3 regions of the Exiguobacterium sp. QJM3NY_9 genome follow, and region 1 is predicted to be linked to each of the others. Evidence: riboswitches for the same ligand, from Rfam matches in the RefSeq annotation. Region 1 holds a riboswitch; each other region holds the start of a gene.

Region 1 (10,137 bases):
TGACCCTGCATCACGGACGCAACGTTTAATCGACGGTCGACCTGCCAACTACAATGATCCAATCATTTTAGTCGGTGCGTCAGAGTCGTATGAGCCGCGTTGCCGCCACTGCCATGAAGTGCCGGGGAAATCGCAAGCCCTGCAACAATGGAAGAAACAGCAACAGAACTGATGAAGCAAACGAAGGACTGACTCATCAGTCAGGACTACATCAATCAAATGGCCGATACGCCCATCATTTCGAGGGGAGTATCGGCCATTTTTGTGCGCATTCATATTGTTTTGGACGGTTTAGACACGTATCGAAACAGTCTTCATCCCTTGCTTTTGCGTAGGGAAGACATCAACCGGTGTGGCTCAAACGACTATATTGGTGCACAAAGCGTGTTGCCTCGTGGACAATCGTTTCTTGATCATGATCGAGGGTCGCGACATGATAGGAGTCAAGCAGGCAATAGCTCCGTTTGTCCGTCGCACCGATGACTTGATAAAGGTAATCCGAGCTTTCAGGCGGGACGACATGGTCTTCGGCAGAATATAAAATAAGCGTTGGAATCTCGATGGTTGGTAAGAGCGGACGTGTCTCGTCAATCAAGGTTAAAAGTTCCGATGCGCAGACGACAGGGACATGGTCATAGATGATTTCAAACGCTTCACGTTTAATGTCTGGGGTACTTTCTTTTAAGTAGCGTGGACAGTCTTCGAAAGATAATGATTCATAGGCAGGAATCGATAACGCTGCATTGATCGTAATCAATCCGTCAGCAGGTAATCCTTCCGCGACGAGGGCGAGGGCAAGTGTCGCACCCATCGATTGTCCGGCGATGAAGATGGACGAACAATGATTGGTTAAGACGTCGAACCCTTGGCGGAGGCTTTGTTTCCAATCTTCGGCAGTCGACGCTTCGAAATCCTGGATACTCGTCCCGTGCCCGTCGAGGCGCGGAGCATACACAGTGAACCCTTGGGCGGCAAAATATTCTCCGACAGTGCGGACGCTTTGAGGGGTGGCGTTAAAACCGTGAGACAGTAAAATACCGATTGGACCTCGTTCAATCAAAAAATCTTCTGCGCCACACAGAACAGGTGATGATGAATTCATAAAGGGTTCCTCCTTCTATTAAAAAACTCGTAGTGCTTTAGGCGCACTACGAGATTATCGTAAGTATCATCCAAAGCATCGGCTTTGCTGGTCGGAGCACCTTGCATGTTGCAGGTTGCCGTGGGTTCGTAGAGCCAGATCTCTCGCCCACTCTTGATATATCGTATAGGAATTGTCGGAATAATCATTGTGAAGAGAATATCATTGATTGAAATACGTTGTCAAGACGTTAAAAAGAAGTCAAAATTGATAAACTGGGTAATTTGGTTTAATTTTGAAAATATGGTTGACTTGAGAAGGGAATCCCCGTAGTGTAAGCAGTAGATTCACGACATAAGAACGACTTGAAACATCACACATATGAACTTCATACCGCAGCACTTATCGAGAGAGGTGGAGGGACTGGCCCTACGAAACCTCGGCGACAGACTTCTTACGTCGTACTGTGCCAATTCCATCAGACGTTTGTCTGAAAGATGAGCTGAGCGGATTCTGCCTTAGTGCAGATGAGAGGACCCTTTTCTTTTAAGAGAAGGGTCCTTTTTTGATGTTTTTCTAAAAAAGAGAATGAAATACAATTCATTTTGTATTTTAGAATGACCTATGCTAATCTTGAGCTGTATAACTCAATAACCAGTTCTTCGGGGTAGGGTGAAAATCCCAACCGGCGGTGATGCGATCAATGGATCGACGAGCCCGCGACCTGCAGTGTACGCACTGTGGCTGACTTGGTGAGACTCCAAGGCCGACGGTAAAGTCCGGATGGGAGAAGGACGAAACAATGCGCTTGCTGCCATTTTCTGGAAAAATGTTTTCAGGGAAAGGTCTGTTTCTGTATGTGTAAAAACAGAAACGCGAGACGCTTATTTCGTCAATCCTTCAATCACGACGCCCCCTTTTACAGGAGGCGTCTTTTTTATTGAAAGGAGCGGAAAAAATGGAAACATTCATGAGTTATGCGATGCAACTAGCACACATGTTAAACGGTCAAACGAGCCCGAATCCGAGTGTCGGCTGCGTCATCGTCAAACAGGGGCGGATTGTTGGTTTTGGGGCCCACCGTTATGCGGGAGGACCCCATGCCGAAGTCGAAGCGCTCCTCATGGCAGGTGAAGCGGCACGCGGAGCCGATCTCTACGTGACGCTCGAACCGTGCAATCATCACGGCAAAACACCGCCGTGTACGGAAGCGATTCTAAAAGCCGGCATTGCGCGCGTCTTTATCGCGACAGAGGACCGCCACGCGCTCGTCGCAGGAAGCGGTATCACACGTCTCCGTCAGGCGGGGATTGAGGTTGAAGTCGGGTTGCTAAAAGATAAGGCGGAGGCATTATACGAACCGTTTTGGAAGGCAATCGAACGAAAACGTCCGCATGTCACAGTGAAAGTCGCCCAAACGATGAACGGGACGGTCGCGACGGGTGAACAACGCTTTATCACTTCAGAAGCGGCACGTGCTGACGGACGGCAGTTACGCGGGACACACGACGCGATTCTCGTCGGAAGCGACACGGTGATCATCGATGACCCGGCATTGACGTTGCGCAGTTCGACCGGCATCGAACCGGTCCGCGTCATCGTCGATCGGCGGGGGCGCCTGACGGATGAGTTTCAAGTCATGAATGACGGATTGAATCCGACGTATTGGTTGACGGAACAGCCACGAACAAGCGAACGGGCGAACGTGACGGTTTTCGTCGGGACGTATGCGACACCGGACCAAATCCTCGAACTTTTATATGAACAAGGCATCCGGCGTGTATTGATTGAAGGCGGTCCCACGATTCAATCCGCATTTTTAGAAGCGGATCTCGTGGATATGATCGAACTCTATCAGGCACCGTCCCTCTTCAGTGGGACAAAGTCTTTGACGACGGAACAGGACATCGAAGACCGTTTTGATTTAGTGAAAATGAACCAAATCGGACCGGACGTCCATCTCCAGTATGTACGAAAGGAGAGGATGACATGTTTACCGGATTGATTGAAGAACTCGGCACAATAAAACGGAAAGTCCCTCGACCGAACGGGTTGGCGCTCGAAATCGAAGCGACAGCAGTGCTTGACGGAACAAAGATTGGCGACAGCATTGCCGTTGATGGCATTTGTTTGACGGTGACGGCGATGACGAAGAGCGGATTCACGGCCGATGCGGTCCATGAGACGATCCGAGCGACGTCGCTGCAGACGTTACGGGTCGGAGCAGCCGTTCAACTCGAACGCGCGATGCCGGCGAATGGACGGTTCGGTGGTCACTTCGTCAGCGGGCATATCGACGGAACGGCTCGTTTTCTCAGCCGGCGACCGGACGGTGAAGCGATGGAATACCGTTTTGAGGCAGGCGATTGGAGCAAGTACTGTATTCCGAAAGGATCGATTGCAATCAATGGTACGAGCCTGACACTGCAACATGTCGGAAACGACGCGGTGACGATTTCATTGATTCCCCATTCACGCCAAGTCACGACGTTCGATCGCTTGCAGACGGGTGCCCTCGTCAATATCGAATGTGACTTGATGGCGAAACATCTCTATCACTTTACGCAGAAGGATGCGAAGACGGACTGGTCGGCATTTTTAGGAGGCGAAGCATGATGAACGGATTTGATTCGATTGAAGAAGCAGTGGATGACTTAAAACGCGGACGACCGATTATCGTCTGTGACGATGAAAACCGTGAGAACGAAGGGGATCTCGTGTTACTTGCGGAACACGCGACACCCGAGATGATTAACTTCATGATCACTTACGGCAAAGGACTCGTCTGTGTCCCGGTCAGTCCGGATATCGCAACACGACTCGAACTCCGACCGATGACAGATGTCAACACGGATCCGCACGGAACGGCTTTTACGATCAGCATTGATCATGAAGATGCGAAAACCGGCATCAGTGCAGCGGAACGGGCAATGACGATTCAGCGGATGTTGACGGATGGTCCAAAGCAGTTCAAGCGTCCCGGACATATCTTCCCGTTGATTGCAAACGAAGGCGGCGTCCGCGTCCGGCGTGGTCATACGGAAGCAGGGATCGATTTGGCACGGCTCGCGGGAAGCGCAGAAGCGGCCGTCATCTGTGAAATCATTTTAGACGACGGGACGATGGCACGGGTTGATGATTTAGTGACGTATAAAGCAGAACATGATTTAAAAATGATTACGATCGATGCTCTCGTCCGCTATCTCGAGCGCCCTGTCCGCCGTGAAGCGGAAGTCTTGTTACCGACGACGCACGGGGCGTTTCGGATGCTTGGTTATACGACACCTGACGCCAAGGAACATGTCACGGTGCTATCAGGTCAAGCAGAAGACGGGATGCTCGTCCGGGTTCATTCCGAATGTCTGACGGGTGACGTCTTCGGATCAAAACGGTGTGACTGCGGTCCGCAACTCGACGCGGCGCTCGACCGGATTGAACAAGAAGGTGGTGCTGTCCTCTACTTGCGTCAAGAAGGGCGGGGGATTGGTCTGATGGCGAAGCTGAAAGCTTATGAGCTCCAAGAACAAGGACTCGATACGGTCGAGGCGAACCATGCGCTCGGATTTGCAGCCGACTTACGCGACTACGCCGTCGCAGCAGCGATGCTTCAGGATCTCGGTGTCACGAAAATCCGTTTGATGACGAATAACCCGGATAAACAGCAAGCGCTCGAAACGTACGGCATCACCGTGCTGGAGCGGGTTCCGCATGAAGTACCGGCAAGTTTAGAAAACCACCAGTATCTCAAAACCAAACAGACGAAGCTCGGGCATCTGCTCGATCTCGAAGGAGGAAATTAAGATGGTATACGAAGGATTTTTAACGGGCGAAGGACTCCGGGTTGCGATCGTCGCAGCACGATTCAATGAATTGATCACCTCTAAATTAGTCGGAGGAGCAAACGATGCCTTCCGTCGTCACGGTGTCGCAGCGGATAACGTCGATACGGCGTGGGTGCCGGGCGCATTCGAGATTCCGCTCGTCGCGGAAAAACTGGCGAAAAGCGGTAAGTATGATGCCGTCATCACACTTGGTGCCGTCATCCGCGGTGCGACGTCGCATTACGACTATGTCTGCAATGAAGTCGCGAAAGGTGTCGCCGGTGCGTCGCGTGAGACGGGTGTTCCGATCATCTTTGGTGTATTGACGACGGACTCGATTGAACAAGCGGTCGAACGGGCCGGCACGAAAGCAGGGAACAAAGGATATGAGTCGGCGGTCTCTGCCATCGAGATGGCGAACTTGTTACGCAGTTTTCAGTAATGTTTCTCTATCGGATGTAAAACGGGGACGGACGTAAAAGTCAATCCGCCACCTGTTAGATCGTTCAAAAGGAATCACTCGTTTCACGCGACTCCTGCAGGAAAGCGCGTGGAAAATGAGCGATTCCTTTTTGAGGTCGCGCCCCTCTTACATGCGATAGAAAGTTTTCTGTTTTTTGTCAATAATTCATGGTCACGCATACACGGGATGGTATAACCACCGTATAATAATAAAAGTACGGAAAACTTAGAGGTTTGGAAGAAAGGGGGGCGAATGAACATGAAGCGGATTCATTACGTGTACGGCGTTCTTTTATTTAGTTTGAGCTATTATAGTTGGATCTGGTTTTATGCCGATCGACCGGAACTGGCATCGTGGGGGAATAACATTTTTTCTATCATAGGCTGTATAGCTGCAACATTATTCTTACTGCACACATATCGAACGAATGGCCGGGACCAAGGTCGGTTTTTTCTCTATCTTGCTTTCGGAACAGGAAGTTATCTGATTGCGGAACTGATTTGGATGTCTTATGAAAATATCCAACAGGTTGCCGTTCCTTTTCCCGGTCTGCCGGACCCTTTTTATATGTTGCAATCGTTCTTTTTCTTTATGGCATTTCTTCATTTGATTCGAAAATACGTGACGAAACATCAATTGATTCGATTCGTGTTTGATATTTTAATCGTCATGACTGTCGCTGTGACATACAGCTGGTTTTTCTTGGTTCGTCCTTCTTTAGCGGATGGGCAAGCGTCGACAGCGGAAAACTTCGTCGCGTTCGCGTATCCGATGAATGATGTCGTGTTGCTGTTTTGTGTCATCAGCATCTACTTCTTAATCGAAAAACGACAAACTGTCACACGACCGACCTGTTTTTCCTTTTTATTAATCGGAATATTAATTCAGATTATCGCCGATACCATTTTTTTATATATGACGACCATCCATGGGTATGAGAATACCGCAGCGATTGATCCGTTATTCATTTTAAGTTTATTGTTAGTCGCGATTTCCGGTCACGCGGGAGAAGTGACGATGGAGCATATCCGAGTCGAGCAGGAAGAAAGGCAATCCTTGCATCTCGGGCGGTTATTTTTACCGTATTTCCTCGTACTTCTATTGTTTTCAACAATGCTGTTTTATGCGCAACGGGGAGATGCCTTAAATGGATTGATGATTGGTTGCGGGGTGACGATTCTCTTAATTTTAGTCCGGCAAATTTTAATGATTTTAAGTAACCATCAATTGATTCAAGAAATCCACCATAAGGCGGACGAGTTGGAAGAGAGTAAGGAACGTTATGAATCACTCTTTACGTATCATCCGGATGCCGTTTATTCTCTTGATTTGAAAGGACAAATCGAAAGTGCGAACCCATCATTCGAAAAACTGACGGAACATTGTGAGAGCGAGTTGATTGGTCGGTCGTACGATCAATTGCTTGGACAAGGGACTTCTGCCATGGCGGATCAAGATAAGATGAGCGCTGAACAATTCGAGACGGTGTTTCGAAAGGAAGGTGGCAACAATGTCCTGCTCAGCGTGACGACAATTCCGATTCGTGTCCGAAAACGACTTGTTGGTTTGTTCGGCATCGGTCGTGACATCACAGACATGCGGAAAAATGAATTGAAAATCCATCAGCTTGCGTACTATGACCACTTGACGAAAGCGGTCAATCGAAAGTATTTCGAAGAGATGTTACACCATTTAGTCGAGCAAGAACAAAGTCAAGAAACGATCATTCTCTGCTTCATCGACTTAAACGATTTTAAACTCGTGAATGACTCGTTTGGACATCACATCGGCGATCAATTGCTGATTCAAGTCGCAGAACGCTTACGCCGCGCGACAGAAATCGAAGACGTCGTCGCCCGACAAGGAGGCGATGAATTCACGGTCATTCTCCGTCATATCGTGTCGGAAGAAGGGGCGAGAACCCGGACTGAGCGCCTTCTTAACCAGTTGAGCATCCCGTACAATATTGAAGGACTTGAAGTCGTCTCGAGCCCGAGCATCGGAGTAGTTCGCCATCAAAGAACGGAACCGAAACATGTCGTGACGTTATTAAAACAAGCGGATTTAGCGATGTATCAGGCAAAGGCAAAAGGCGGAAAAACGGTCGTCTTCTTTGATGATATTGCGGAAGCGGCGTCATACCGGCTACGACTTGAGTCGGAGCTCCCCCATGCGATTGAGACGAATCAACTCGTCTTGTATTATCAACCTCAAGTCGACACGATCACGTATCAGATGGTCGGTGTCGAGGGGTTGGTCCGCTGGAATCATCCGGAGCTCGGAATGATTTCACCGAACGATTTCATTCCCCTCGCGGAAGAAGCGGGGATGATCATTCGTCTTGGCGAATGGGTTTTACGTGAAGGCTTTTTGCAGGCGAAGCGCTGGGAACAGGCAGACATCGCCTTGAAGGTAGGCTTGAATGTATCGATGCAACAGTTCCATCACCCAACGTTCGTCCTGACGTTGATGCAACTTTTAGCAGAAACAGACGTCGACCCGAGGCGAATCGATTTAGAAATCACGGAGGTATCGGCAGTCGAAGACATCGAGGTTACGGTCAAGACGATGCATCGTTTGAAAGAGCTGGGGTTCACGATTTCGATTGATGATTTCGGGACAGGCTATTCCTCATTATCCCGTCTCGTCGATTTCCCGATTGATACGTTAAAGATTCCGCGTGAATTCGTTGAAAAAATCAATATCGAGACGAGTGGATATGCGATGATTTCCTCCATCATTCATTTAGCAAAATCGCTGGATGTAGCAGTCATCGCGGAAGGGGTCGAGACGCTCGAACAAGTCAACGTCTTGAATCGCTTGAAGTGTACACGGATGCAAGGTTATTATTTCGGTCGTCCGATGCGGCCTGAAGCCATTGAGCCGTTGCTCTATCCGGATCAGCGCTAAGCGTAACCGAATCAGTTTGAAACTTTTTCCAAAATCGACTCGTAGACACAGGTAAACGAGGAGGGAACGCACATGAAGAAGGGAAGATGGTTTTTTTCGCTGGCAATGGTTTCTTCGGTCGGTCTTGCCGGATGCAGTCAAGACGACCTGTCGAATAGTGAACTGTTAAAAAAGGCGACGGCAGCACAGGAGGATATTCAGTCGTTTCATATGGAGAGCGACATCTTTTCAGAAGTCGGCGGTCTGCCTGTCAGTCAGCAAGTCGCAGCAGATGTCATTCAAAAACCCTATACGATGCATCAAACGATTAAGATGAAGAATGTCGAGGATGGCTCGGATGTACAAATGGAGAGCTATATGCTCGACGACAAGATGTATATCGCACAGGACGGGCAATGGTTTGTCCAAGACATCTCGGAGATGAATGACATCATGGAATCATCCGTCTCGACCGATCAAAACCTGAAACTGTTGAAGAAGTATAAAGACAATTGGACAGCCGAAAGAAAAGATGAACTCTATCAAATTGATGTGGACTTGACGGGGGACGACTTGAAAAACTTCATGAAAGACGCGCTCGAACAATCGGGACAGATGGCGCAGATGAAAGAGATAATGGATCAAGTGGATTATAAAAAGATGGAATATACGATGACATATGACGCAAAGACGTATTATCCGAAGTCGCTCGATATGACGATGGAGTTTGAAATCACAGAAGGCACGACCTTTAAGATGACGAATGAATCCACGTTTTCGAAATTCAATGCCATCGAGTCGATTGAGCTGCCGGAAGAGGCAAAAGAGGCCCAATCGATTACTGATATGAACCAATGACGAACAGCCGATTTTCCCCGACGTGACACGCCGGAGGAGGTCGGCGTTTTTTTTATGTGTGGAACATCTCTGAAAGGGGAACTTAGGAAATAGGGTTGACAGTATTCTGTCAATTCTGAAAAAATGGGAAAGTCTACATACGAATTGCAGAGGGGGGAAAAGCATGGGAACGTCATTCACTGAGTGGGTAAGTTCGGTGTCGAATTTAGTTTGGGGAGCACCGTTACTGATCCTATTAGTCGGAACAGGCATTTACTTAACGATTCGTTTAGGATTCATTCAAATTACAAAACTTCCTTATGCGTTAAAGCTCGCGTTTACGAAACAAGAGGACTCGAAACAATCGGAAGGGGACATCAGTCATTTTCAGGCATTAATGACCGCACTGGCAGCAACGGTCGGTACGGGGAATATCGTCGGTGTCGCAACAGCCGTCGTCCTTGGGGGACCAGGTGCGATCGTCTGGATGTGGTTATCCGGATTATTCGGCATGGCGACCAAATATGCGGAGGCGATTCTCGCCGTCAAATACCGTGTCGTCGATGAAAAGGGGCAGATGGCCGGAGGGCCGATGTACTATCTTGAACGGGGGCTCAAGCAAAAGTGGCTCGGGATTTTATTTGCCGCTTTCGCTTCGATTGCTGCTTTCGGGATTGGTAACGGGGTTCAAACGAACTCGGTCGCGCTCGCGATGAAGTCAACGTTCGATGTACCGCTCTACGTGACCGGAATCGTCTTAATGGTCGCAACAGGTGGCGTCATTTTGGGTGGTGTCAAATCGATTGGGAAAGTCGTCAGCTTTTTCGTGCCATTCATGATTTTCTTTTATGTCGGAAGTGGTTTATTGATCCTGATCATGAACTACGACTTGATTCCAGCGGCATTTTCAACAATTTTCAGCAGCACGTTCTCGAATGAAGCGATTACGGGTGGTGCAATCGGGGCGGCGATTCGTTACGGTGTCGCCCGAGGCGTCTTCTCGAATGAGGCGGGTCTCGGTTCAGCGCCAATCGCGGCTGCGGCTG
Region 2 (10,137 bases), 240 kb from region 1:
ACGAATAACTTCGTCTGGGCATACGACTTGAAAACGAAGAAACTCTCACGTATCCTGTCGGTTCCCGTCGGTGCAGAAGCGACCGGACTCCGTTCGCTCGACCGTGTCGGTGGCTATAGCTACTTGCTCAGCAACTACCAACACCCAGGTGAAGGTCTTGACGGCAAGCAGATCACAGCAGTTGACCCAAAAGAACTTGAACAAGCGATGCAAGATGGCATCGGCATCCAAAAAACAGGTGGTGTCGGCTACCTCTCCGGTCTTCCGACAGGCACAAAATCATACTCGCACCACCATTAAGTAGAACAACGAACGACTGCGTCGTTCTTCACTAAAACAGGTGTCTCCCCGTTTCCGTCATGACCGGAAGGGAAGACACCTGTTTTTAGTTTTGGATTTGTTTAACCTCTGTTTCGAGCCGCTCGAGAAATCCTTTGACGATTTTCTCGTTTTCACGTTCTCCGCCTAACGATAAGAGACTGCGACCGACGAAGTTGACGCCTTCATTTTTCCCCGTGTAAATCAAACGACAGTTCGTCGCATCGATTCGCTTCAGCGCAAACGACATCTCAAGGCGAAACATCTTCGCTAACGTAAAACCAATCGTATTTTGTTTATAGTCCGGTTCATTCGTATAAGCGAGATCGGTCACGATGTAGGTTTCAAGACGATTCCCTTGCATGTAGGTTTGGCGGTACGTCGATCCGACGACGCCCGGCTTACGTTCAATCACCTCATGTTGGACTACCCCCGGAATGAGTCGTTGCAGTCGATCGTGATCAAACAGATGCCACGCCTGTTCGATTGGAATCGCAAGTACTTTTTCTTCACGCCACGTCACCATGACACCACCTCCTTTTAGTTTAAAAATACCCTGATGTCCGTCGTTCTAACGCTCGACTACGGCACAATCAGGGTATTTTTCTTACTTCAAGTGGTTTTCGATGTTCACTTCACGGTTTGACGTTCTAACGCATGACCGAGGAATTTGGCGAGTTCCAGCATCCCAAACTTCCCAGCTGCCGCTTCAGCGTCCGAATTGTAATTCGTATTCGTGTTGACGTCATACGTATAAATCGTCCCGTCCGCATCCTTGATGAACTCAATCCCGGCGACCGCAATTTTATTTTCCTGCAAGAACGCTTCATACTGAGCGATGATCGGGTCATCGAACCCATCGACAACTTGGAATTTCATCGGTGTCTCTGCCGCCTCTTCCCCAACCGGGCAGAACAAATCATCGATGACACAAGCATCCGCGGGGCAGAGCTCGAATCCTTCCGACGTATCGACACGGACCGCATAGACGAACTTACCACCAACGAATTCACAACGCGTAATATACGGTTCAGGTGCTTGAATGTACTCTTGAATCAACGTGATGCCGTCGACCGGCTCATCGAATGTCGGTCCGTCAAGATACGTCTCGAGTGCTTCAATCGAGTGGAACAATTGAACGCCGAGTCCTTTACCGGCACGATTGTGTTTCGTGATGAACGACGATACTCCGATGTTTTGAGCGGCTTGGACGATTTGATCACGTCCGACGGCTGCCGTCGTTTTCGGAACACGGATACCTGCTTTGCGTAAGGCGGTGTATTGGTTGATCTTACTGACCTCGAGTCGTAACGCACGGGTTCCGTTGAAAACGGTCCGATCATGTTCTTCGAGCCAAGCGAGGACCCCTTCCGTCAATTCTGGTGCATACCGGTGTCCGCGTGTATGGGACGAGGCACTCATCCGGCTGTAAAAAACGCCTTCCGGTGGTGTTTCGTCGAGCGGGACGACCCCTTCGTTGAGGTGCCACTGTTCATACGGTAAGTTGAGTTCCTCGAGTCGCTTGATTAAATGATCCGTCCATTCCTGATTTTCGTGTAAGATATGAATTTTCGTCATTTTAGTTGACCTACCTTTCGTTTCGCTTCGACACGTGGCATGACCTCGCGGGCAAAGCGTTCCATTTCTTCGAGTTGCGGAGAAAATTGGAGCAAGAGCAACGTCACCCCGACCGCTTCAAATTCAAGAATCCGTTCTGCGATTTGATCCGGCGTCCCAATCAGGTTCGGACGCAGTCCACGGTTTGAGACCGAATAGTCATTTCGTTTGACCTGTTGTTCGAGTTGCGATTTACTGACGAAGTCGTCATATCCGGCATATCCGGCACCGTCTTCCTTGACGTTCGTAATCCGGCGCCATTCTTCGAGCGCCGCTTCTTCCGTCTCGCGACAGATGATATAGGCTGCCAGTCCGAAACTCGCAAGCGGCTGCTTCCCGGTCGCCGCGCGGCGGATTTTCATATCCGTAATTTTCGTCGCGACTTCATCAACCGTTCCCCCATGCATGACATAGGCATCACAGTGATTGACGATCGTCTGTTTCCCCGTCTCACTCTCACCACCAGCGTAGAGCTTGATTCCGGGACGCTGAACGGGTTTCGGGTGAAGCTCTGCCCGTTCCAGCTGATAGTAGTCTCCGTCAAAACTGTAGGGTGATGCGTCCGCCCATAATCCTTTCATGACCGTCACGAATTCTTCCGTCCGGGCATATCGTTCGTCATGGGCTGTAAATATCCCATTGTATTGACGGGCTTCTTCCTCCCACCAGGCCGAAACGACGTTGAGCGTAAAACGTCCGTTACTCAACTGATCGAGGTTCGCCGCCATTTTCGCTGTCGTCGCCGGATTATGAAAACCGGGCCGGACGGCTGTCATGATTTCCAAACGTTCCGTTGTCGCCGCAATCGCCGCTGCCGTCGTCCACGCCTCAAGACTCGGTTCGGCTATTCCTTTAATGTCGTTTAAATTCAATTCTGCAATCAATGTCGTAGAAAAGCCAATCCGTTCTGCCGTCTGTGCGACTTGTTTCGCATAATCGAATGTCGCCGGCATTTGTTCATCCTCGACGTTTCGTAACCAACCTCCGAAGATTGGTAACCAAAATCCGTATTCCATCCCCTGTGCCCCCTTTTTGCATAAAAAATCGCTCTTTTCGTTTAGAAAAGAGCGACGAATGTCTACTGTCGGCTCTTATCTTCAAAGGAATAAATTCCTCTTGGAAGTAGCACCTTCCGCTCATGCGGGGTTGCTGAAGTGTCGTCGGGCCAGTCCCTCGACTTCTCGTGATAAGAATAATTGAAATTAGCGTACATCTTTTAGCAGAGTAAAGCAACCTTTAAACCTTCTTTTCCTATCGGAATTAAAAAACATTTGGAAAATCACTCTGTTTCTTGATACTTCTTTGTCTAGAAGCTAAAAACAGGGATTGCGCATCGGTTTAAGATGGCAATCCCTGCTTTGTATGGTGCTGTTCAAAATCAATTCATTCTGGTGATACGAACGGTGAGTCATTGTGATTTGCATCCATCATGGCTGTCCGGTGACCAGTCGTCGAAACTTCTTCCCCACGCACGCGATCGTAGAACTTCGCGATTGTGACGCTGAAGTACGGGCCAATCCAGAGGAAACCAATTCCGAGCGTAATGATTCCGAGCAAGAACCAACCGATGAACGAAAGGACGAGGAAAAACGCCTCTTTTTTGTGTCCATCCATCATTTGGCGTGAACGCGTAATGGCATCAAGGATGCCAATCGATGGTTCGTCCCGAATGATGTAATACGTCAACATGTAAGAGAATGACTTAATGATTCCTGGAATGATGAAAAGTAAGAACCATAGCCCTAAGAAAAAGGTTTGGACGATTGACACTCCAATGGCTTTCAAGAACATTTTGTACGGCTCAAACAAATCTGCGACTTTCGTCTGCTCGTCTCGGGCAACGGATAGGGCGAGCCATGACCATCCCATTGCAACCGGTAAGGTCAACACCGTCAAGAGCATACCAATCAGGTCGATAAATTGGAAATCCTCTTCGGGTGAGGACGCAAATCCGTTCGGAACGCCTTGAATGATTAAGAACAACAACATCATTAATGCCATGAAGCCCCATCGTCCCTGCAACGACTCGCGCGCTGCTAATTTTAATTGTTTTGACATCGAAAGATCCTCCTCAAAAATAAGTGCTACCTTTCTTTACGGTTTATTTTTGAGGAGGTTTCACTTTTTAACGCTCGTCTTTTAGTAAACGTTGGACCATTGCTTTTTCAAGTTGTTGCTGGCACGCCGTATACAAAGAGCGTCGTCCATCGAGTCGTTCAATCGCAAACGGAATATCGTGCTTTTTTGCTTGCACGAGAACATGTGCCGCTGCTGCGTGGGAGACGCGACTTTTGATGACGACGATCGCATCTGTCTTTTTCGCGAGACAGGCAATTTTTTTCGCAGCTTGGGCGTCACCGCCAAGATGGATTAATTCAATCCCTGTCTCCGCAAAGAAGTCGCGGTAGACGGCGCGCTGTTGCTCATTACCGACGATGACGAGACGCATGCCGTCGTAGGAAGCAAAATCGAGTGCCGTTTTATCGACGAATTCGATTGGTTGACCTGGTAATGTCGTCGTATCGAGACGTTCGAGTTGCTGGACTTTCTTTTCCCGGAGGCGCCGCTCTTTTTTGACTTTCTTCGCCTTCGGTTTCCGTTGCATCATCTTGTCGTAGCGTCCTGTTTTCGTCTGTTTGTTTGCAGGTGACGCAGTGACGGACTCGGGCGAACCACTCGATACGTCGCGTGCCGGTAATTCCGTCATGGTCGGTACTTCGTAATGAAATGCGTGTTTCCAGACAATCGTTAATGTCTCCGGATGACCTTTCCACATGACGAGGTCGACGAGTTGACCTGCTTTCAGTTGGAAGAACCGCATGTCTTCGAGTGGTGTCGTGTAATAGAACGGTTTTCCCGTCTCATCTTGCAGTGGACCGTCAATCGTCGCTTCGATGATGCCATGGTTCTTGACGATACACTTTTCAAAAACGATTCGCTCTGCAAGTGGTTTTACTTGATCCGTCGCGACGACGGCTAAGATTTCAAGCGACGTCCGGCGCTCATCTTGATGTAGGACTTGGACACGGACTTCCATCCCATGCTCCAGGTTCCAGTCACGGATTTCTGTTTCTGAGACATGACTGTTTGGCCATTCCCGTAACGAGCCACCCTTTAATTGCCGTTCAAACGTATAGGAATACCGTTGTTCGACAGTCCGTTCAACTTCTTCCTTCCGTTCCTGGATCATTTTGATCGGGAGGCTAGATGGTGTTTCCTGACGTTCTACTAGTTTCGTCGTTGTTTGACGTGGCGCGTAGTACTGCGACAGCTGGACCCATTCATCGATTCCGTTGATTTCTTCAAGTAACAAACCCCAGTCGTCTGCTGTCTCGACGATGTTCAGTTTGCTTGTAACTAACTCCTTCGCTCGTTCGATTACGTGATGCATCATGTTAAAAACCCCTTTGCTATTTTTTCCAACTATAGCAAGGTCATGATGCTTCACCCGCGCAAAAAAACAACCTGGTATTTTTTTGTTATGGGTTACGATTTAACTTCGACTGCGGAGTCGCCACTTCGGTATTTTTCGACGACTACAATCAAGACGGTAATGATGACGAGTAAGAACCAAGACGATAATTTGCCAAAATCGACAAGTGCCCACCCCTCTTGCTGATGCGGATAGACCCAGCCCTTAAAAAAGGTGACGATGTTTTCCGCCAGCCAAATGAACCAGGCAATTAGTAAAAATGATAAGACAAGCGGGAGACGGTAAATCGTATCCTCTAGTCGGAAGTAGACCCACGATTTAAAGAAGACGACGATGACGAGTCCCATCAAGAACCACCGTAAATCGAGCATCCAGTGGTGCGTAAAAAAGTTTAAGTAAATCAAACTCCCGACAGCAAGTGCGAGGGTCGGACGTGGAAAGGACGTAAACCGAAGATCAAGTCGCCGAAATGCCTGACAGATGTAACTCGCGACACTGGCATACATGAAGCCCGCATAGAGCGGAACACCCAGCACCTTCGAAAATGCGTCTTCCGGATAACTCCATGAACCGACGTGGACTTTAAACAGCTCAAGTCCTAATCCGATGACGTGAAAAATAAGAATCAGCTTGAACTCTTCTTTCGTTTCATAACGGGTCACGAGTAAGGCGACTTGGACGAACAGACACCACAGTAACAGGATGTCATAACGGGCAATCGGTTCACTCGGCAAATAACGTGATAAGGCGAGTGCAGCAAAGATGGCTACTGGAAAGATACAACAGAGCGCTTCAAGATATGTAAAACGGATGAGATGGCGAATCAATCGCATCGACGTCCCTCCTCTTCTTTCTTTAAGTATACGAGACGTTCGCCGTACCTCCCTCCTTCTCAAGTTGGACATTCGACAATTTGTTGCTTCTGCTTTAGTCCACGAACGTGATACAGTTAACGAATACGTATCTTATTGAATCGAGGTGACACGCAACGATGTTCAAACGTTTCCATACGTCCTGGTTGCTGCGCGCAACGTTGAAGTGGTTCTTATTTTTAAGCGGTCTCTTTTTACTCGCCGTCGGTTCCTCCATCATGATCACCGCTAACCTCGGTGTCTCGACTTGGGATGTCCTGCATCTCGGTCTTCAAAACAAAACACCTTTGTCAGTCGGGACGGTCATTCTTCTCGTCGGTCTGCTGCTCGTCCTCGTCAAATACTTACTCGACCGGATTCGACCGCAAGTCGGGACACTCGTCAATGCAATTTTCGTCGGTGTCTTCATGAACCTCGTACTTGGTTCTCATTTGCTTCCGTCGTTTTCAGCTGTCTGGCTAAACGCTGTATGGCTCATCTTCGGTATTTTCATCATCGGCATAGGGGCAGGGCTATACGTCGCCGTCGGATACGGCGCCGGTCCACGTGACGGATTGACCTTGACGTTAGCGGATCGTTTCGGAACCTCAATCCGGATGATGCGGACAATCATGGAGATAACGGCATGTGGTCTCGGTTGGTTACTCGGTGGCCCCGTCTTTTTCGGGACCATCCTCTCGATCTTTTTGATTGGACCGTTTCTTCAATTTTGGTTAGTCTATTTCCGGCGGATGATTGCCGCAATCGATGCTGGGGTCGTTCGACCGAACGAACAAAAAATCAGCTGAGCCGCCTGACTCGATATCGTTTCGAAAGAAATGGTATCTTTTTTTCGTGGATGAAGCAGATTAGTTGCACCTAGAAAAAATACACGTTATATTCGTTTACATATCAATCTTTGATACGTCAAAGGTTTCTTGGAACGAAGGGAAGGATGTGATGATTTGAGTATTTCTTGTACGGAAAAAGGACGCCTCATTTATGCGCTCGTCTCGGTCAATAAGACGATTGCGCAAAAATTTGATTTATGTACAGATGGCTTCAGTCAGACTCGGATGGACTTACTAGCCCAACTCGAGGTCGGAAAGACGATTAGTCAAAAAGAATTGCAGCAACGCGTCAATGTCGACAACGCTGCCGTGACGCGACATTTAAAACATCTCGAAACGAACGGAATGATTCAACGTGTCCGTTCTGAGAGCGATAACCGTGTCATCCTCGTCTCATTAACTGCAGAGGGTGCCACGCGTATCACACAATTGCGCCAGCAAAAAGATGACTTCTTGGAAAGTCTGTTAACCGGCTTTACTGAAGAAGAACAAGATCAACTGGCACAAATGATTCAGCGCATTGAAGATAACGCGTTAACATTACCTAAAACTACTGCACGATAAAAAAGGAGAGCTTACTCATGACAACACAAACATCTACTGACTTTATGGAAATCGTAAAAGGCCGTCGTTCAATCCGCAACTACGACACGGACGTAAAAATCTCAAAAGAAGAAATGACACAAATTCTTGAAGAAGCAACACTCGCACCGTCTTCAGTCAACATGCAACCATGGCGTTTCCTCGTCATCGACAGCGAAGAAGGAAAAGCGACACTCGCTCCACTCGCGAAGTTCAACCAAGTTCAAGTCGAGACATCATCTGCTGTCATCGCGGTCTTCGGTGACATGAACGCCATCGATCAACTCGAAAACATTTACGATACAGCCGTCGCACAAGGGCTTATGCCGCAAGAAGTCCGCGATCGTCAAGTTCCGGCAATCAAAGGTATGTATGAAAACGTTCCTGCTAGTGCACTTAAAGACAGCATCTTGATCGACTCAGGTCTTGCTTCCATGCAATTGATGCTCGTCGCTCGCGCACACGGTTACGATACGAACCCGATCGGTGGATACGAAAAAGATCAAATCGCTGAAGCTTTCGGCATGGATAAAGATCGTTATGTACCAGTCATGCTCCTTTCAATCGGGAAAGCTGTTGATGCAGGATACCCATCAGTCCGTCTTCCAATCAACGATATCGCAGACTGGAAATAAGTTCGATTCGCTTCATCAAAAAATAGAGAACACAACAAGGGAGATTGAATACTATGACAACTCAAACAACTACTGACTTTATGGAAATCGTAAAAGGCCGTCGCTCAATCCGCAACTACGACACGGATGTAAAAATCTCAAAAGAAGAAATGACACAAATTCTTGAAGAAGCAACACTCGCACCGTCTTCCGTCAACATGCAACCATGGCGTTTCCTCGTCATCGACAGCGAAGAAGGAAAAGCGACACTCGCTCCACTCGCGAAGTTCAACCAAGTCCAAGTCGAGACATCATCTGCTGTCATCGCTGTGTTCGGCGACATGAATGCGGTCGATAGCATCGATACAATCTACGACATGGCTGTTGAAAAAGGGCTTATGCCGCAAGAAGTCCGCGATCGCCAAGTTCCGGCAATCAAAGGATTCTACCGCCCAGAAGATACAGACACACTTCGTGACAGCATCTTGATCGACTCCGGTCTCGTTTCGATGCAATTGATGCTCGTCGCTCGTGCGCACGGTTACGATACAAACCCAATCGGTGGATACGAAAAAGATCAAATCGCTGAAGCTTTCGGCATGGATAAAGATCGTTACCTCCCTGTCATGCTCCTTTCAATCGGGAAAGCCGTTGACGCAGGATATCCATCAGTCCGTCTTCCAATCAACGACATCACAGATTGGAAATAAGCAATCCGCACGACGAAGAGAGCACCTCGTTTTAACGGGGTGCTCCGACTGTAGACAAAGTTCTATCGGGAGATAAAAGCGTCTTTTTTCGTTGCTTTCCTCGGGCGAGGCGGAAGCCGTTGCTCCTTGATCCTCACGGACAATGAGCAGGGTCTTGCCTGCCTCTGAACGTGCGTTAAAAACGCACTTTTCCCCGTAGGAGTCCACAGAAAAATGACGCTTTTTAGGTAACGTCGTGACGCAAAGCCGGGATGGCAGACGGTTTAGAGCGCAATCCGTCTCGAATCGCTTTTAAAGCGAAAAGCAATCGGTCGCGACCCTGCAGCTTTGCTGTAGCGGCGCGGAAGATTGCCGCTTTGAAGACGAGGCGTGACAGGGAAGCGCAAACGGATTGCCTCTCGATATAACATGTTCACGCTTCATAAGCGTTTGTCTACACGCTGAGCACCTCGTTTTACGGGGTGCTTTTTGCTATATCTCCTGTCCCTCCTTTGCATTTAAATTCAGTTCCAGTCAATCCTTTTGTATACTGAACGAAAAAGGAGCGGATGCAGGTGTATGACGTAACAATCATCGGCGCAGGTGTCGCCGGAATTTTTCTGGCACACGAACTCGTACAGGACGGACAATCCGTCTTAGTGATTGACGCCGGAAAACCGTTAGCCGAAAGAACCGTGACAGACGCTTACCTCGGCTTTGGCGGACTCGGTAAATCAGAAGGAAAATACAATTATTCAACAGAGTTCGGGGGCGAACTGGAACAAAAGTTAGGTCCGGAAACGACACTTCGCTTAATGCAACAAGTCGATGCCGTCCTGTGTCAGTACGGAGCACTGGAGGTCCCTTTGTATTCCACTCATAATGCGTCATTTGCGGCGCGTGCTGAAGACGCTGGTTTACATACAATCGAGACGTCCGTCCGTCATCTCGGAACTTCACTTACGAAACAGGTGCTCGCCCGACTGGAGGACATGTTGATGCAGACGGTCACGTTCCGCTTTTCGACGCAAGTCGAACAGATACAGAAGCAAGCGGATACTACATTCACACTCAAAACAGCGTCAGAGACGTTCTCGAGCCGACGAGTCGTGCTTGCGACCGGACGTTCCGGAACGGACTGGATGCGCCAGCAGCTAAAGCAGCTCGGTCTGGTGCAAACGA
Region 3 (10,137 bases), 800 kb from region 1:
CCGTCACGCATGACGGAAATCGACTCACAGATTTCAAATAATTCCTGAAGGCGGTGTGAGATGAAAATCACGCCCAATTGTTCGCGTGTCGCGAGTTCCTTGATGATGCGAAACAAATGTTCTGTCTCCCGTTGACTGAGCGGCGCCGTCGGTTCATCCAGGATTAAAAAACGGCTGTCTTGAACGAGTGCCCGGGCGATCAAGACCAACTGTTTGTCGGCAAGGCGCAGTTCGCTGACCCGTTGCCGGACATCAATCGAAGCCTGGAGTTTCCCGAGTGCCTCCAAGGCAATCTGTTCCAACCGGCGTTGCCGGATGACCCCTTTGAGCTGTCCGTTCGTCAACAAATCGAGACAAATGTTTTCCGCGACCGTCAAGTACGAAATCAATGCCGTATCGACTTCTTGGTAGACGATTTCAATTCCCGCCCGTTTCGCGGCACGCGGCGAATCGATCGTCAACGGCACACCTTCAAACGAAATCGTCCCGTCATACGCCGCATGCGCTCCCGCCAATACTTTCATCAGCGTCGACTTACCGGCGCCGTTCGCTCCGACGAGCGCATGGATTTCCCCGCGGCGGACGGAAAAGTCAACAGCATCAAGCGCTTTGACACCGGGGAATTCAATTGAAATCCCACGCATCTCGAGCCGGTTCGTCGCGTCCAGCTGCGTCATTTCGCAGCATTCGCTTTCCGCAGTTTTTCCATCCACGGTTCATTGAATTTCTCGGATGTGCTCCAGCCCTTGATCATTGTATCGAGATTGTACATCGTCGTATCGGCTTTGAGCGCCTTTTGCTCGACTAATTTAGCGTCCAGATCAAAGCTGCCCGGTGTTTTTTCACCGGCGAGTTTTTTCGCGAGCAGGCGCATGTCCGTCTGTCCGATCAAATGCGGATCAACGGCACTCGTCGACACCCAGTTGCTTCCCTTCTCACGCATCAGGTTGATGTCCTGATTCGAGACATCGATTGAAATCAACGGGATTTCCTGACGTTTGTTATCCTTTAAGGATTTATAGGCACCTTTTGCGACTTCATCCCAGGCTCCCCAGACGGCATCGATGCTTCCTTTCGGATATTTCGCGAGAATCGCGTTCATCTTCGTCGCGATATCGCCCTGGACATCCTGGAAATTCGTCGGTCCGACCGTTTCAAGTGTCTTGATTTTGCCGTCCGCTTCATACGTCTTATAGATTTCCTGACGGCGGTCAAGCGGTGCGAATCCCGGACCGAACCACAACTTGATGACCCGGACCGGCTTATCGTCTTTCACTTTCGTCACTTCATCGAGTGAAAGTTCTGCCAGCTTGTGATCATCTTGGAACGTCTCCGTGATGCCTGTTAACGTCTGGTCCTTTTTCTTCGTCACCGTATCAAACGTCACGACCTGAATCCCTTTGTCGATCGCCGGTTTAATCATGTCGTAGGCATAATCTTCTTTTCCGTGCGAGATGATCAGTCCGTCATAATCCTGCTGAACGGCTTGCGCCACCAGTTCCTTGAACTTGACGTCATTGCCTTCGGAAATGAACGTGTTGACCTTAAACCCAAGTGCCTCCCCTTCCGACCGGGCACCGTCCAAAAATTGTTTCGTATGATCATCGGACGCCAGATTGCGGATGACGGCAATCTTGATGTCGCCTTGGACACTTTCCGGCACACCGCTGATTTTTTTCGCCGGTGTCGCTTCACTATTGGCGCAAGCAGCCAGCAAGACTGCCGGTGCGAGCAAGAATGCTAATTTTTTCATCTCAATCTCCCCTGTCTGTTTAGATGACCTGTTGTCCGATTGCCTGTTCAATCGTTTCCACGCTCGGCCGTTCAATGACGCCGAGTTCCGTGATGATCGCCGTGATAAGCTCGTGCGGCGTCACGTCAAACGCCGGATTAAAGACCGCTGTTCCGGCTGGTGCCGTTACTGTTCCTGCCAGTTGCGTCACTTCACGGGCATCGCGTTCTTCAATCTCAATCTCGTCACCTGATAAACTCGTCACATCAAACGTCGACAGCGGCGCGGCGACATAAAACGGAATCCCGAAGGCACGTGCGAGTAACGCCAGCTGGAACGTCCCGATTTTATTGGCCGTATCCCCGTTACGGGTGATCCGGTCCGCGCCGACGATGATGGCGGTGATCTGCTTTTCCTTGATCGTATGTGCGACCATATTGTCCGTGATCAAGGTGACGTCAATCCCTGCCCGTTGCAGCTCCCATGTCGTCAAGCGCGCCCCCTGCAACAAAGGTCGGGTTTCCGACGCATAGACGGATAACGGGATGCCTTGTTCTTTCGCAAGATAAAACGGGGCCAGTGCCGTCCCGTACGCCGCTGTCGCAATCGATCCGGCGTTACAAATCGTCAACACCCGGTCTCCCGATTGAAACAGCTCCAACGCATGCACACCGATTTGCCGTGACGTCTTGGCATCGGCTTCATAAAGGGCGATTGCTTTTTGTTCCAGACGTTTCGGCAGTTCCTCGAGCGTTGTGCTCGAAAGGATAAGCTGATTCAGCGCATCGAGTACGTTCTGCAAATTGACGGCGGTCGGCCGGGTCGCCAGTAATTCCGCCGATACCGTCAACAGTTTTTGTTTGACCTCGTCAAGCGATCCCGTCGTCCGAAACGCTTCCTGCACGAGGACGAAACCACCAAACAGACTGATTGCCGGCGCCCCCCGGACACGAAGTTGTTTAATTGCCTCGACCGCTTGCGCCAAATCATGAATGACTTCGTACCGTTCTTCTTGCGGAAGACGGGTCTGATCAAGGATCATTAAGCACGCCCGCTCATAGATGACACTACGGATAAACTCGCTCATCGGCTCAATTCCTCCGTCACGTCGAAATTCCGGAGGTCAGTAAACGTCTTACATTCGCCGCGCCGTTTAATCAATGCCGTCCCGAGGCGTAGGGCATGACGTTTCCGTTCGAGGCGCGTCGCAGCATCCGGAATTTGTTCCAAATCAGCGACCGGTGCCAAACCAATCGTCCGCCGGATCAGTTCACAACCGGCGAAACCGAGCGCGTCTTGGAGAATTGTACTGAGGACATCATCGACAAGCCCGGGTACCGTCCGGAAAGGTTCGACGGCTTCCCGTTCCCAAAGTGCCGTGAACGTCGAAGCAAACGTCAGCCAGAACGTATCGATATCCTTCACCCGCGTCTCCTGCAACTCAGCATAGTTCGGATACGCCGCAAAGCAGAGGTGGGCAATGAACTGACCGACATCAAACCCGAACGGTCCGTAAAAAGCGAACTCCGGATCGATGATTTTCGTTTCGCCCGCCGAAGCAAAAATGCTTCCTGTATGTAAATCCCCGTGTAATAAGGCTTCCCCTTTCGTGATGAACAACGTTTCGAGCTTCGCCACTTCCCGCTTCAGTTTTTCGTCCTGCCAGAGCTGCTGTACGTCTGTTTCCAAGCCGCTCTCGATGTTGTTTGTTTCCGCGTCGTAAAACGGATCCGTAAAGATTAACTTTTCCGTGATGTCGCATAAATCCGGGTTGTAATAGTCACGTGCGACCTGCTTTTTTCCGACTGGACCGAGCGCAAAATCTGACGTGAAAAATAACGTCCGCGCCAAGTAAGAACCGACATGTTCTGCAAGGAGCGGATACGTTTCGCCGGCGAGCAATCCCGTCCGAACGATTTGCAGGTGCGACAAGTCCTCCATCACTGTGTACGCTTCTTCATGACTGGCATGAAAGACCCGTGGAACGAATGGCGTCGCGTATTTTGCGAATTCCTTCAGTGCCAACTGTTCGATCCAGGCCCGCTCGAGTGACAAGGGCCAGCTTTCCCCGACGACTTTTGCATAAGGTAATGCCTGCTTCAAGATCAAACGTTCTTTCCCTGCCTGAATCCGAAAGACTAAGTTCAAGTTCCCGTCGCCGATTTCTTCTGCCGTCGCTTCTTCCTGTCCGATGAGTCCGAGTTCCCGGACACGTTTAATGGCGTCCTGTTCTGTAAATGCTTGATATGCCATCTTGCTTCCCCCTTCATTTCTACACAAAAAAACGCCGCTTTTCGTCATAGAAAAGAGGCGCGGGGTATCATCCGTCCTCTTATCTCTCAGACGAATGTCTGTTGGATGTAGCACCGTGCCGGATGGTCGGTTGCTGCGGCGTCTTCGGGCCAATTCCCTCTGCCAACTCACGATAAGAGTCATATGTGGTTGTTGTGTTCGATGTTGATTCGAATATTACGCCCGTCTTAAATCATCTGTCAATTCCAAATTTTAGTGAAAAACCATTTAAAAGACCGCCATCTATAGAAGCTGATTTCAAAAAAAATAAATTTTCAAAAAATTATTTGACATCACGTCCATCTCATGTAAAAATTGCAATTAGATTTCACAATTTCATCCAATTCTTATCAAGAGCAGACGGAGGGACGAGCCCTATGATGTCGCAGCAACCGACCAGTTGGCACGGTGCTAATTCTTGCAGCTAACACGCTGACAGATAAGAGTCCACGCGCAATTTTTCATGGTCTCTTGTCATTGACGAGGGACCATTTTTGTATTTTTTAACAAGGGAGAGACGACGATCATGGCGTATATTACCGTAACTTACCAACTCGGCGTGACCAATCAGTTACCAAAACGGGCAGAGCAAATCGCCCTCGGTCTGACGGTCGGCTCATGGACCGATTTGAATCACTTGGAACAACAACAGCTTGAATCCTTTAAAGGACAAGTCGTCCATACGGAAGAACACGACGGAAAAGGGTATGTCACGATCCGTTATCCGGAACACAACGTCTCACGGGACTTTTCGGCGATTTTGACGACCGTCTTCGGCAAGCTGTCACTCGACGGTCAAATCAAACTGACGGATCTTCAGCTTCCCGCTTCGTTCACACCGGATTTCCCCGGTGCTAAATTCGGCATCGAGGGCGTCCGCCAGTTGATCCAAGTCCATGACCGCCCCCTGTTGATGAGCATCTTCAAAGGCGTCATCGGACGGGACATCGTTTTTTTACGGGAACAACTGGAAGCCCAGCTCGCCGGCGGGATTGATCTCGTCAAGGATGACGAAATCTTATACGACAATCCGCTGACACCGGCACTCGACCGGGCGCGGATTGGACGGGAAGTCCTCGATGCACACTATGAACGGACCGGTAAACGGGCCCTTTATGCGATTACGTTGAGTGGTCCGGTCTTCCGCTTGAAAGAGCAGGCGAAACGACTGGTCGAAGCCGGAGCGACAGCCCTCCTGCTCAACACGTTTACATACGGGCTTGATGTCTTGCGGGAACTGGCAGCCGATCCGGAAATCCCGGTCCCGATCTTTAATCATCCGGCGTTGAGCGGTGCCTTGATCGCCAGTCCCGAGTACGGGATTGCCGCCCCGGTCCTGCTCGGAACGTTGCCGCGGATTGCCGGTGCCGACTTGACACTGTTCCCGTCGCCGTACGGGAATGTCGCCCTCGCCAAAGACTTGGCCCGCGGGATTGCCGTCGAAGCGACCCGAATCGGTGAGACCAAAACAATTCTCCCGGTCCCGTCCGCCGGAATCCACCCGGGTCTCGTCGCCCAGCTTGTTCGTGATTTCGGCGTCGATTCTGTCATCAATGCCGGGGGCGGTGTCCACGGTCATCCGCAAGGTGCTGCGGCCGGAGTCACCGCTTTCCGCCAGGCACTGGGCGCAGCACTGGCCGGCGAATCACTGACAAGTGCCGCCCGCCAGCACGAGGAATTACGTGTCGCCCTCGATGCTTGGGGGATCACGAAATGACAATCCGGATTTTATGTGACTTTGACGGAACGGTAACGGAGCACGATAATATCATCGCCTTGATGCAGGAGTTCGCTCCGCCGGAAAAATTTGAACCGTTAAAACAAGGTGTGCTCGACCGGTCGCTCTCGATTCAGTCCGGCGTCGGACAGATGTTTCAGCTGCTTCCGTCCAGTCAAAAACAGGACTACATTGATTTCTTGATGAAACGGGCAGTCATTCGTCCCGGCTTCGACACCTTGCTCGCCTTTGCCAAATCAAACGAGATTGATTTTTCCATCGTCAGCGGCGGGATCGACTTTTTTGTCCAGCCGATTCTTGCGGATGTACTGACGGACGAAGCGATTTATTGCAACGGCAGTGACTTCAGCCAGGAGACGGTTCGAATCGAATGGCCGCATTCCTGCGACGCGGCCTGTACAAATCAATGCGGCTGTTGCAAAACCTCGATCGCCCGGAAGCTGAAGCAGAATGGTGACACGATCATCGCGATCGGCGACTCCGTAACAGATTTTGAACTGGCTAAGCAGGCGGATCACGTTTATGCACGGGATTATCTGATCACGCTATGTGAACAGCACGGCATCCCGTATACACCGTTTGAAAACTTTCATGACATATTGAATCATCTGCAGACAAAGGTGGTGTACACATGACCTTCTTAAAACGATATGAAGAATTACGTGCCGTCAAACAGGAACTTGCAGCACGCGACTGGTTCCCCGGTACAAGCGGCAATCTCGCCATCCGGACAGCCGATCAACCGACTGAATTTCTCGTGACGGCAAGCGGGAAGGACAAACGGCAGGATACACCGGACGACTTCGTCCATGTCGACGCGTCCGGTCAACTGATCGGCGAACAGACGGGTCGTCCCTCTGCCGAAACATTGCTCCACGTCGAGGTCTTCAACCGAACGACTGCCGGGTGTTCCCTTCACGTCCATACGATTGACAATAATGTCATTTCGGAACTGTACGGCGATCAAGGCGAGATTCGGTTTGCCGGTCAGGAAATCATCAAGGCACTCGGCCGTTGGGAAGAAGATGCGGAAGTCCGTGTGCCGATCATCCCGAACCATGCCGACATTCCGACGCTTGCCGCTGCCTTTGCAGCACATGTACATGCCGAGAGCGGCGCCGTCCTGATTCGCAATCACGGCATCACCGTCTGGGCACCGACTGCCTTTGAAGCGAAAAAACAGTTGGAAGCATTCGAGTTTTTGTTCAGTTACACCTTAAAACTACAAACGTGCCGACAGGCGATTCATTAAAAGGAGGAATTTACAATGGCAACAGTACTTTTCCAACAGACAAACGAACGGTATACGGATCAAAATGAGGTCTCTTCATTCCTTGCTTCACGCGGCGTCTTATATGAACAATGGGACGTCTCGAAGTTACCAAGCGACCTCGTCGAAAACTTTACATTAACGGATGACGACAAACAGACGATCTTAACGACATTCGCGGACGAGATTAAAGATGTTTCGGAACGTCGCGGTTACCAGACGGCTGACATCATCGCACTGTCGGATACGACACCGAATCTCGATGAATTACTCGTCAACTTCCAAAAAGAACATCATCATACCGATGACGAGGTCCGCTTCATCGTCAGCGGCCATGGCGTGTTTGCGATTAAAGACGAGGAGGTCGGCTATTACAACATCGAGCTCAATCCCGGTGATTTGATTTCCGTTCCCGTCAACACGCGCCACTACTTCACGCTCCAGGAAGACCGGAAAGTGGTAGCAATCCGAATCTTCGTCACGACGGACGGCTGGGTGCCGATTTACGAGCGGGACGCCCTGTCTTCAGCAAACTAATTCAGTCCGGGCCGGCCCAAGTCTTCTAGCGATAGAGGACCTGGGCTTTTTTGTACTGAAACGTTGTCTGACAAACATGTTTGAGGAAAGCACGTGTCGGAGCGTATTTCCTATTCTAGAAACATGGCGTTTGTTTCACCCATCTCCGATATAATGAAGAAAAGTACTCGAAAAGGAGATGACGTGTATGATGATTCGTCTCGTTCAAGAAACCGACTTACCGGATGTGCTCGCCATATATAATGAAGGAATCGAAGACCGCATCGCGACGCTCGAGACGGATACGAAGGATCTCGCCTTCATGCAGCAATGGTTCAGTGAACGCTCCGAGCGACATGCCGGTTACGTTGCCTATGAAGGGTCAAAGATTCTTGGCTTCATTTCGCTCGATGCCTACAATCCGCGTCCCGTCTATCAGTCCGTCGGCGAACTGTCCGTCTACATCACACGGACCCACCGCGGACAAGGAATCGGAAAACGACTACTCGACATCATCGAAGAACATGCAATCATTCACGGCATGCACAAACTGATTCTCTTCACGTTCCCCTTCAACCGGATCGGTCAAAAACTCTACATCAAAGCCGGATTCCGAATCGTCGGTACCTTTAAAGAACAAGGAATGTTAAACGGGTATTACGTCGATGTCCTGGCGATGGAAAAAATTCTCCCTAAACCGGACCAATGATGTTTTGGATTAAAGGTTCGGCAAGTCGGGAATATGAGACGAGGAAGATTCGTACAAGAAAGGAAGATTGCCTGTGAACATCCAGCAAATTCGAAATGCGACACTCGTCTTGACCTATGCCAACCAAGTTTTTTTAATTGATCCTTTTCTCGGTGAAAAGGGTTCGCTTCCTCCGTTCGACCATACACCGAATACCCACCGCAATCCCCTCGTCGACTTGCCGGTTGATGTCTCGACCTTACTCGATCCGGATGCCGTCTTCGTGACGCATCTTCACGCCGATCATTTCGATGATGCCGCCAAACAATTATTACCGAAGACGGTTCCGCTCTATGCCCAAAACGCGACGGACGCTTCTGTCATTAAAGATGCCGGTTTCACGGACGTTCAGTCGTTCGACCAAGGTGTGACACTGCGCGATGTCAAAGTTTTCCGCACGAATGGTCAACACGGTGTCGGTGAGATTGGACAACGGATGGGACACGTATCCGGTCTCGTCTTTACGCATCCCGATGAGCCGACGCTCTATATCGCCGGTGATACGATTTGGTGTGACGACGTCGATTCTGCGATTGATACCTATGCACCAGATGTCATCGTCGTCAATAGTGGTGCCGCCCAGTTCCAGACCGGTGAACCGATCACGATGTCGGAACGTGATTTATTAGCGGTCCACGCGGCAGCGGCTGAAGCGACGATCATCGTTTCGCATCTCGAAGCCGTCAATCACTGCCTGCTCCGCCGCGATATGATTGCTGACTTTTTAGCAGCAAATCATCTCTCCGCTCACTTTTTGATTCCGGACGACGGCGAGACGCTCTCCTTTTAAGTCTCTCCTTCGAGAGTCGTACGAACAAAAAAAACCGGACGTTTTCCACTTCTCTAAAAGGAAGAGGAACAGCGTCCGGTTTTTTTCATGTTCATTCTTGCGGAATGACAAGACCGAGTAATCGGGCAAATGCGATTGCTTGTCCTTCCGTCACGATCGCCCCTGTCAAAAAGCGTGGATCAATCGTAATCCCCGAGACGTCCGCTTGTCGCAAATCGAGTCCTTTTAACGGAGTTTCAACCCACTGGCTTTCCATCAATTCAACATCCTCAAAACGTAAATCGATGAGTTTCCCTTCGAAGAATTGTGTCTCCCGCATCGCCGTCTGCTCGAACGTTACTTGTCGGAGCGATGTCCGAATCACTTGTAAGTAATTCGCCTGGCATGCTTTTACCGTGACATGATCAAGTGTCGTTTCTTCTAATTGAACCCCCGTCAGGCGACAGTCCTGAAACAGAACGCGATGAAAACGACTGTCACGGAACTGGCAACCCGTCAAGTCACACTGCTCAAATCGAACATTTTCAAATGACGCGCGATCAAACACGAGCCCCGCAAATGAGACATTCCGAAAACAGACTTGATTGGCATCGATCCGCTCCGTCAGCTCGATGGGTAACGTTTCTTTTTCATACATCATTTGATACAAGTACGGATCATCGATTTCGATTTCTGCAAATGTTTCGACTGCTAAGTTATTCGGGACATCCGGTAGATGGATCATCGGTTTTTTCTTCATTCTCTCCCAACCCTTCTTCTTCTCAGTCCTTAGTGTACCAAACCTGTTACCTAAATATGACTCAAGAGGATGATCTCTAAAGTCATGCCGCGCTCTAAAAAGTGATGACATGTACACTCTTTTTCAATTTTTGATTTGAGACACTTTGAGACCGTGCTAGAATCAACATAAATAAAATAAGAACAAACGTTCTAAAAGGAGTGATTTTCGTGTCTTCTGATGCGGACTTTCCAAACCAACGTATTTTTTGCGTGGATAGTGTCTCTTTTTATGCCAGTTGCGAGTGCCATTACCGAAATCTACCACCATTAA

What was found. Region 1 has a riboswitch for S-adenosylmethionine ahead of ribD (bifunctional diaminohydroxyphosphoribosylaminopyrimidine deaminase/5-amino-6-(5-phosphoribosylamino)uracil reductase RibD). Riboswitches for the same ligand answer to the same signal wherever they lie in the genome.
Positions count from the first base shown of each region.
Region 2: another riboswitch for S-adenosylmethionine. It lies ahead of AC0VYQ_RS15060 (LLM class flavin-dependent oxidoreductase); the one in region 1 lies ahead of ribD (bifunctional diaminohydroxyphosphoribosylaminopyrimidine deaminase/5-amino-6-(5-phosphoribosylamino)uracil reductase RibD).
Region 3: another riboswitch for S-adenosylmethionine. It lies ahead of AC0VYQ_RS02390 (2,3-diketo-5-methylthiopentyl-1-phosphate enolase); the one in region 1 lies ahead of ribD (bifunctional diaminohydroxyphosphoribosylaminopyrimidine deaminase/5-amino-6-(5-phosphoribosylamino)uracil reductase RibD).

Region 1 is NZ_CM149679.1:2,714,971-2,725,107, reverse strand. It holds gene AC0VYQ_RS13800 (thymidine kinase) at 1-172, shown strand, start outside; gene AC0VYQ_RS13795 (alpha/beta hydrolase) at 344-1,102, opposite strand; SAM riboswitch class I at 1,163-1,265, opposite strand; SAM riboswitch class I at 1,481-1,585, shown strand; FMN riboswitch at 1,736-1,880, shown strand; gene ribD (bifunctional diaminohydroxyphosphoribosylaminopyrimidine deaminase/5-amino-6-(5-phosphoribosylamino)uracil reductase RibD) at 2,040-3,086, shown strand; gene ribE (riboflavin synthase) at 3,071-3,697, shown strand; gene ribB (3,4-dihydroxy-2-butanone-4-phosphate synthase) at 3,697-4,881, shown strand; gene ribH (6,7-dimethyl-8-ribityllumazine synthase) at 4,883-5,344, shown strand; gene AC0VYQ_RS13770 (putative bifunctional diguanylate cyclase/phosphodiesterase) at 5,624-8,275, shown strand; gene AC0VYQ_RS13765 (DUF6612 family protein) at 8,348-9,112, shown strand; gene AC0VYQ_RS13760 (alanine/glycine:cation symporter family protein) at 9,276-10,137, shown strand, end outside.
Region 2 is NZ_CM149679.1:2,954,960-2,965,096, forward strand. It holds gene AC0VYQ_RS15045 (PhoX family protein) at 1-300, shown strand, start outside; gene AC0VYQ_RS15050 (SRPBCC family protein) at 386-844, opposite strand; gene AC0VYQ_RS15055 (ATP-grasp domain-containing protein) at 949-1,896, opposite strand; gene AC0VYQ_RS15060 (LLM class flavin-dependent oxidoreductase) at 1,893-2,951, opposite strand; SAM riboswitch class I at 3,024-3,128, opposite strand; gene AC0VYQ_RS15065 (DUF975 family protein) at 3,319-3,993, opposite strand; gene AC0VYQ_RS15070 (DUF2325 domain-containing protein) at 4,061-5,329, opposite strand; gene AC0VYQ_RS15075 (DUF817 domain-containing protein) at 5,422-6,201, opposite strand; gene AC0VYQ_RS15080 (YczE/YyaS/YitT family protein) at 6,360-7,028, shown strand; gene AC0VYQ_RS15085 (MarR family winged helix-turn-helix transcriptional regulator) at 7,185-7,634, shown strand; gene AC0VYQ_RS15090 (nitroreductase family protein) at 7,652-8,287, shown strand; gene AC0VYQ_RS15095 (nitroreductase family protein) at 8,341-8,976, shown strand; gene AC0VYQ_RS15100 (hypothetical protein) at 9,240-9,386, opposite strand; gene AC0VYQ_RS15105 (NAD(P)/FAD-dependent oxidoreductase) at 9,531-10,137, shown strand, end outside.
Region 3 is NZ_CM149679.1:465,988-476,124, reverse strand. It holds gene AC0VYQ_RS02410 (sugar ABC transporter ATP-binding protein) at 1-677, opposite strand, end outside; gene AC0VYQ_RS02405 (sugar ABC transporter substrate-binding protein) at 674-1,753, opposite strand; gene mtnA (S-methyl-5-thioribose-1-phosphate isomerase) at 1,773-2,819, opposite strand; gene mtnK (S-methyl-5-thioribose kinase) at 2,816-3,985, opposite strand; SAM riboswitch class I at 4,062-4,164, opposite strand; SAM riboswitch class I at 4,369-4,470, shown strand; gene AC0VYQ_RS02390 (2,3-diketo-5-methylthiopentyl-1-phosphate enolase) at 4,515-5,741, shown strand; gene AC0VYQ_RS02385 (2-hydroxy-3-keto-5-methylthiopentenyl-1-phosphate phosphatase) at 5,738-6,397, shown strand; gene AC0VYQ_RS02380 (methylthioribulose 1-phosphate dehydratase) at 6,394-7,014, shown strand; gene AC0VYQ_RS02375 (1,2-dihydroxy-3-keto-5-methylthiopentene dioxygenase) at 7,030-7,569, shown strand; gene AC0VYQ_RS02370 (arsinothricin resistance N-acetyltransferase ArsN1 family A) at 7,757-8,257, shown strand; gene AC0VYQ_RS02365 (MBL fold metallo-hydrolase) at 8,331-9,086, shown strand; gene AC0VYQ_RS02360 (pentapeptide repeat-containing protein) at 9,178-9,825, opposite strand; gene AC0VYQ_RS02355 (Y-family DNA polymerase) at 10,035-10,137, shown strand, end outside.